2 linked regions of the Methanotorris igneus Kol 5 genome follow. Each later gene encodes a partner of the first gene's protein in a complex. Links are inferred from orthologs where the notes say so. Each region holds a gene or a part of one and is shown on either strand. Other genes may lie near its edges.

What was found.
Region 2: METIG_RS07800 (region 1) and METIG_RS04675 share a complex: the UniProt entries of both Methanocaldococcus jannaschii proteins name them as parts of the RNA polymerase complex. The link is inferred for Methanotorris igneus Kol 5 from one-to-one orthologs.

The regions. Positions count from the first base shown.
Region 1 is NC_015562.1:1,585,084-1,589,061, forward strand. What follows is about bases 1-3,120. They hold METIG_RS07800 (DNA-directed RNA polymerase subunit A''), read left to right. Parts: upstream 1-323; coding sequence 324-2,918; downstream 2,919-3,120. Other genes in these bases: rpoA1 (DNA-directed RNA polymerase subunit A'), read left to right, coding at 1-283. Outside these bases: METIG_RS07805 (50S ribosomal protein L30e), read left to right, coding at 3,138-3,455; METIG_RS07810 (NusA-like transcription termination signal-binding factor), read left to right, coding at 3,455-3,978. UniProt on the Methanocaldococcus jannaschii protein: DNA-dependent RNA polymerase (RNAP) catalyzes the transcription of DNA into RNA using the four ribonucleoside triphosphates as substrates. Forms part of the jaw domain.
Region 2 is NC_015562.1:946,368-949,244, forward strand. It holds METIG_RS04675 (DNA-directed RNA polymerase subunit L), read left to right. Parts: upstream 1-1,227; coding sequence 1,228-1,527; downstream 1,528-2,877. Other genes in the region: METIG_RS04665 (tyrosine--tRNA ligase), read right to left, coding at 1-348; METIG_RS04670 (DUF2067 family protein), read left to right, coding at 546-1,151; METIG_RS04680 (50S ribosomal protein L1), read left to right, coding at 1,799-2,440; METIG_RS04685 (50S ribosomal protein L10), read left to right, coding at 2,454-2,877. UniProt on the Methanocaldococcus jannaschii protein: DNA-dependent RNA polymerase (RNAP) catalyzes the transcription of DNA into RNA using the four ribonucleoside triphosphates as substrates.

The DNA.
Region 1 (3,978 bases):
AGGACTTTCTCCAATTGAATACTTCTTCCACGCAATGGGAGGTAGGGAAGGTCTTGTTGACCAGGCTGTTAGAACTGCACAATCTGGTTACATGCAGAGAAGATTAATTAACGCTCTCCAAGATTTAAGGGCAGAGTATGATGGAACTGTAAGAGACTCAAGAGGAACAATAATTCAATTTGTCTATGGAGAAGATGGAGTAGATCCATCAAAAGCAGACCATGGTAAGGCAGTTGATATTGACAAAATAATAACCAAAGTTAAGGCAAAATATGAAGAATAATTGGGGCAATTTTGTCAAATAATTTTCATCGGTGGGTAACATGGAGTTAGCGGAAATGATTAAGAAAAAAGTTGAAAATACGGAGTTGCCACTTTCATTAAAAGAGGAATTGGTAAGCAAACTTGTAAAAGAGAACATAACGGATGAAAAAATTATTGATGAAATTATTGAAGAGACAGTTAAAGCTTATAAGAGGACACTTGTTGAACCAGGGGAAGCTGTTGGGGTTGTTGCAGCACAGTCCATTGGTGAGCCAGGTACTCAGATGTCCTTGCCCTATGATGAGAAGATCGTAATTAAGGAAGGAGAGAACGTCAGATTAGTTGAGATCGGCAGATTTGTTGATGAATGCATAGAGAAATTTGGATTCGTTAAGCAGGGAGTTCATGAAATCTGCGATTTGCCAGTAGATGTCTACGCACTGAGCCTGGATCAGGACGAAAAAGTCCACTGGAAGAGAATTACAAGCGTTATAAGGCACAGATTCAGCGGGAAACTCATAAGGATTAAGACGAGGTCTGGAAGAGTAATCACCGCAACTCCTTATCACTCGTTCGTCGTCAGGCAGAACAATAAAGTAGTGCCCATAGAGGGTAGAAAGCTCAAGGTTAGAGATAGGATTCCGGCGATAAGGTACATGCCATTGAACTGCATATCCGCAATCGACCTAGCTGAGTTCGTCAGCTATCCAGTTTCTGGTGATTCAATAAAGCCGATCAACGGTAAGGTTATTGATAGAAAGCTCGAATTGGACTTCGACCTCGGATACTTCTTGGGTATATACCTAGCAGACGGCTATTCAACGAAATACTTCGTGTCGATCTCGAATACAAACAAGGAGGTCATCGAAATAGTCAGAAAGTTGGCGGAGAGACTTGGTATTAAGACGGCTGAATACGATAACCACAGCGGATTTTCAAAGAGTCATGACATAAGGTTGTACTCTTCAGTTCTAAGTGAGTTCGTCCAGAACTTTGGTAGTAATGCAGAGGAGAAGAAGATTCCAGACTTCGTGTTTAGCGCTGAGAAGGAGTTCGTCAGAGGTATATTGCAGGGTTATTTCGACGGAGACGGAAGTGTAAGCGTTGAAAGAAAGACGATTAGAGCGTTCTCATCATCCAAAGATCTGATAGACGAAATAGCCCTGTTACTAACAAGGTTCGGAATATTCTGCGTTAAGAGAAGGGTAAAGGGACAGTACGGAATCGAGATATCCTACAGGTACGCTAAGAGGTTTGCAGAGGAGATAGGTTCCTCCATTCCAGAAAAGGCTAGGAAGCTTGAGAAACTTGTTGAATCGCTGAAATCTAAAACCACGTACGATCTAATAGACGTGATCCCATCGATAGGTTCGGCACTTTTAGATGCCTCTAAAAAGCTCGGATATCCGTTGCACTACGCGAGGAAGTTTGTCAGAAAGCAGAAGATAGGAAGAACTACCTTGCAAAGGCATCTTACAAAACTTGAAGAGCTCGCTAGAGCGAAAAACGTTGAATTGGAAGAGTTGAAGGTTCTTAGAAAAGCCGTAGAGAGTGATGTCATCTGGGATGAAATAGTATCGATAGAGGAAGTCAACTACGATGGCTATGTCTATGATTTAAGCGTTGAAGGTCTGGAAACTTTCACGACGGCCGAAGGTTTGATCACACACAACACGATGAGAACCTTCCACTATGCGGGAGTCGCGGAACTTAACGTTACTCTTGGTTTGCCAAGGATGATTGAGATTGTTGATGCGAGAAAGGAACCATCAACACCAATGATGACAATTTATTTGGAGGAGGACTATAGATACGATAGGGCAAAAGCAGAGAAAGTCGCAAAGGAAATTGAGAGTACTACCGTCGATACAGTTTCCAAAAGTGTCAGTATTGATTTAATAAGGGAGTGTATAACCATTGAGTTGGATGAAGATAGGTTAAGGAGTAGGGATTTAACCATAGATGATGTTGTTGACGCAATTAAGAAAAAGTTGAAATTAAAAATTGAGGTTGATGGAAATAAGTTATATTTAAAAATAAAGAACCCATCTCTCAAAACTTTAAGAAAGAGATTGCCAAAAGTTAGGTCTGTGCAGTTGAAAGGAGTGCCAAATATTGAAAGGGTTATAATTAAAAAAGAAGGGGATGAATACGTTCTCTACAGTGAAGGTTCTAACTTGAAAGAGGTCTTTAAAATTGAGGGTGTAGATAAAACAAGAACTATAACAAACAACATTATAGAGATTCAGGAAGTTCTTGGAATTGAGGCAGCAAGGAATGCAATTATAAATGAGATGAAATCAACCTTGGAAGAGCAGGGTCTTGATGTTGATATAAGGCACTTGATGCTTGTGGCAGATATTATGACAGCAGATGGGGAAGTTAAGCCAATAGGTAGGCATGGGGTCGGTGGAGAAAAAGCATCTGTCTTGGCGAGGGCGGCATTCGAGGAGACAGTTAAACATTTATATACTGCGGCGATTAGGGGTTATAAAGATGAGTTGAAGGGAGTTATTGAAAACGTTATTGTAGGTAAGCCAATCTACTTAGGAACTGGGTGTGTTAAGTTGTATATTGATAGGGACTATGAAGAGGGTAAAAGTATAAATACTACTAACTTAAATAATAAGGTTGCCGAAGATAGAGATAATTAATATATTTAAACTCTTTTATTTTTTGATATATTCTAACTGTTGTTTAAACCATTTTTGTTGTTTTAAAATGACATTTCAAAATCATGTCCGTATACAAAAAGTATAAAAATAACTTTGAACTATTATAACCAACACATTCAAAACCTTTACGCTTAAAATCAAACAAAATATTTTGGAGGAAAAATCCTCCGGAGTAAAAAATGAGAAGGAGGAGTGAAAATGGATATAAATAAGGCAATTAGAACTGCGGTTGATACTGGAAAAGTTATATTAGGTTCAAAAAGAACAATAAAATTCATAAAACACGGAGAAGGTAAATTGGTTATTATTGCTGGTAACTGTCCAAAAGAACTTGAAGAGGATGTAAAATACTATGCAAAACTCTCAGATATTCCAGTTTATACCCACAATGTAACATCATTAGAATTAGGGGCTATCTGTGGGAAACCTTTCCCAGTTGCTGCACTTCTTGTCCTCGAAGAAGGGAACTCAAATATTTTGAGTTTAATAAAAGAAGGAAATTCAGGTGATATTTAATGAAAGTTAGGTTAACAACAGAAGAAATTATGAAAATTGGTTATTTTGAAAAATTAAGCGGTGCAACTGTCATCGATTGTATTTGTGATGATGATAGGATTGTATTTGTTGTTAAAGAGGGAGATATAGGTGCAGCAATTGGGAAAGGTGGAGAAAACGTAAAAACCGCCATGGAGAAATTTGGTAAAAAGATTGACATCATAGAATATTCATCAGACCTTAAAAAATTCATCAAAAATATATTTGCTCCAATAGAATTGGAAGACGTTTGGTTCAAAAAAATTAATGGGGAATTAATAGCATATGTAAGAATAAATCCTAAATTTAGAAGAGCAGTTATTGGAAACAGAGGAAGAAACATTGAAAGAGCTGTGCAAATTGCAAGAAGACACACCGACGTAAAGAATATAAGGGTCATTGTAGGAAATAGAAGGAGGCCATTCAGAAAAAGATTTGGGGGTAAAAAAGTACTTAGAGATACAAGCAAAGAATCAGTAGAAATGCAAGCTCAAGCAACTAAAAC
Region 2 (2,877 bases), 640 kb from region 1 along the record:
AACATCTAAGGTGTATTCTTTATCCAACTGAAACTCACTCCCATAAACATACTCTGCCTTAACCCCCATTGCTTCAAAACATCTCTTGTTGTATTCCGCTAATTCTTTAATTTCTTCCATAGTTCCTTTCTGATTTAAGTAAGCATGTAAATCAGCAAGCAATATAACAACATCAAATCCCGCATTCTGCAAGTCAATCATCTTTCTTATTTGCAAGTAATGTCCTAAATGTATCTTTCCACTTGGTTCAAATCCAATGTATGCCCTCTTATCTTTCTTCTCCATAACTTCCTTTAATTCTTCAACAGATACTACTTCCAAAGTATTTTTTAATATATCATCAATCATAGTTTTTCCCTCCCTTATATTTAACGGCAAAACCCAAGGTTTTGCCAAATATTTTTTGATTATGCACAATAGCCACTTATAACGCAAATGGCTATATATAAACCCCAAAAAATAAATAGGTAATGTTAATGTTTAATGTAAGGGATTATGGACGAAAATTTTTATACTCCATCTTATATATTTAATTTGGTGAGAAAATGAGAAAAGTCATTACTGCAAAAACATCATGTAGTGAAGAAATGCTTGAAATTTGCGATAGAATATCAAAATTAAACATTGACTGCTTAATAGAATCAAGAGAAAATTTGTTGAGGATTAAGATTTTTGGTTATGACAAGGATTCAATTGTTGAAAATTACAGAACAATAGTATCAATAATAGAGAGAGTCCACAGAAAATATACAAAAGATGAAGAAGGAATGTATGAATATAGTTTAAGTGATTTGAAATATCCTGTAAACAAGGATTTAATAATCGATACCTTAAAAGCTTTAGGTCATAATGTTAAGTATTTAAAGGAAGAAGGTGTTATTAAAACTTCACTTGAATTGGATAAGTTAAATGAAATTTTATGTGAGTTGAATGAAATTTATGGGGAACTTGCATTTAGAAACATTGGTTCAAAACCAGTAAAGAATGTTATTGTTCTTGCGGCCTATTTAACTGGTAAAGACGTTGATGAGGTAATTGAAGAAGGACTCGAAAAGGAATTTTTCAGGGAAGAAAATGGAAGAATCGTATTAAATAAAGATATAAAGTTGGCAAAAAAGGAACTCGCAGGAATAGAAGTCGAAAAACAATAAATTAAAGTTAATTTAATGTAAATTTAATTTAAAATTTTTTCTTTTAATTTTCATAAAATAAAGGAGGAGATAAATTATGGACAAAAAAATGGTAAAAATTTTAGAAAAAAAAGAAAATTTAATAGAAGTTGAGTTGTTAAATGAAGACCACTCATTGTGTAATGTGTTAAAGGATATTTTGCTAAATAAAGATGGTGTTTTGATGGCCTCCTATTCAATAGACCACCCAGTTTTAGACCCCAACACCGGAAGATATATATCAAACCCAAAGTTATTGGTTAAGACCAAAGAAGGTATTAATGCAGAAGAAGTTTTAAAAGAGGCACTAAAGGATTTAATAAAGATGTGTGACGAATTATTACAGAACATAAACTAAGGATAAAATATAAAAAACATGAGGACAGTTAAAGTTAAATACCTCTTATGATATTAATTAGGCATAATATCAATCTATTAAATTTTTAGCATGCATACAAATCAATAACAAATCTACTTTTTTCAATACATTATTTTAAAAATTAAAGAATAAACAATCACGTATGGTTAAAAATCGTAATTTTTAGCTAAGCTATCTTTGCAGTAATATTTATATAATAGGTTATGTATAGTAATGATGCTCTATACACTAATTAAAGGGAGGCAATAGCATGGACAGAGAAAAGATATTGCAAGCAGTGAAGGAGGCTCGCCGCCTTGCGAAGCCGCGAAACTTCACACAGTCATTCGACTTAGTAGTGAACCTCAAGGAATTGGACCTATCAAGGCCAGAGAACAGGTTAAAAGAAGAAGTAGTATTGCCTCATGGAAGAGGTAAAGAAGCAAAAATCGCGGTTATCGCAAAAGGGGATTTGGCGGCTCAGGCAGAAGAATTAGGTTTAACTGTTATTAGAGAAGAGGAATTAGAAGAATTAGGTAAAGACAAAAGAAAAGCAAGAAAGGTTGCAAATGCTCATGATTTCTTCATAGCTCAGGCGGACATGATGCCTTTGGTTGGTAGATACCTTGGTCCAATATTAGGTCCAAGAGGGAAGATGCCAAAACCAGTTCCTGCAAATATCAATTTAAAGCCATTAGTTGAAAGACTTAAAAAGACAGTTGTTGTAAACACAAGAGATAAACCAATATTCCATGTTTTAGTCGGTAATGAAAAGATGAGTGATGAACAAGTTGCTGAAAATATCGAGGCCATATTAAACACAGTCGCTAAGAAATACGAGAAGGGGCTTTACCACGTTAAAAGTGCATATGTAAAACTCACAATGGGGCCAGCAGTTAAAATAGAAAAATAAGGGGATGGAAAAAATGACATCAGCAGTAGCAACACAACGTAAAATTGCCCCTTGGAAAATTGAGGAGGTAAAGACATTAAAGGAACTCCTCAAAAGTAAACCTGTCGTAGCAATAGTTGACATGATGGAAGTTCCTGCAAGACAGCTCCAAGAGATTAGAGATAAGATTAGAGGAAAGATGATTTTAAGAATGTCAAGAAACTCACTAATCATAAGAGCAATCAAAGAAGTTGCTGAAGAAACAAACAATCCTGAATTTGCTAAACTCGCTGACTATGTTGAGAAAGGGGCAGCAATCCTTGTTACAGATATGAACCCATTCAAGTTATTCAAAGAATTAGAAGCAAGTAAAACACCTGCTCCTATAAAAGGAGGAGCAATCGCACCTTGTGACATTAAAGTCCAAAAAGGTTCAACAGGGATGCCTCCAGGTCCAT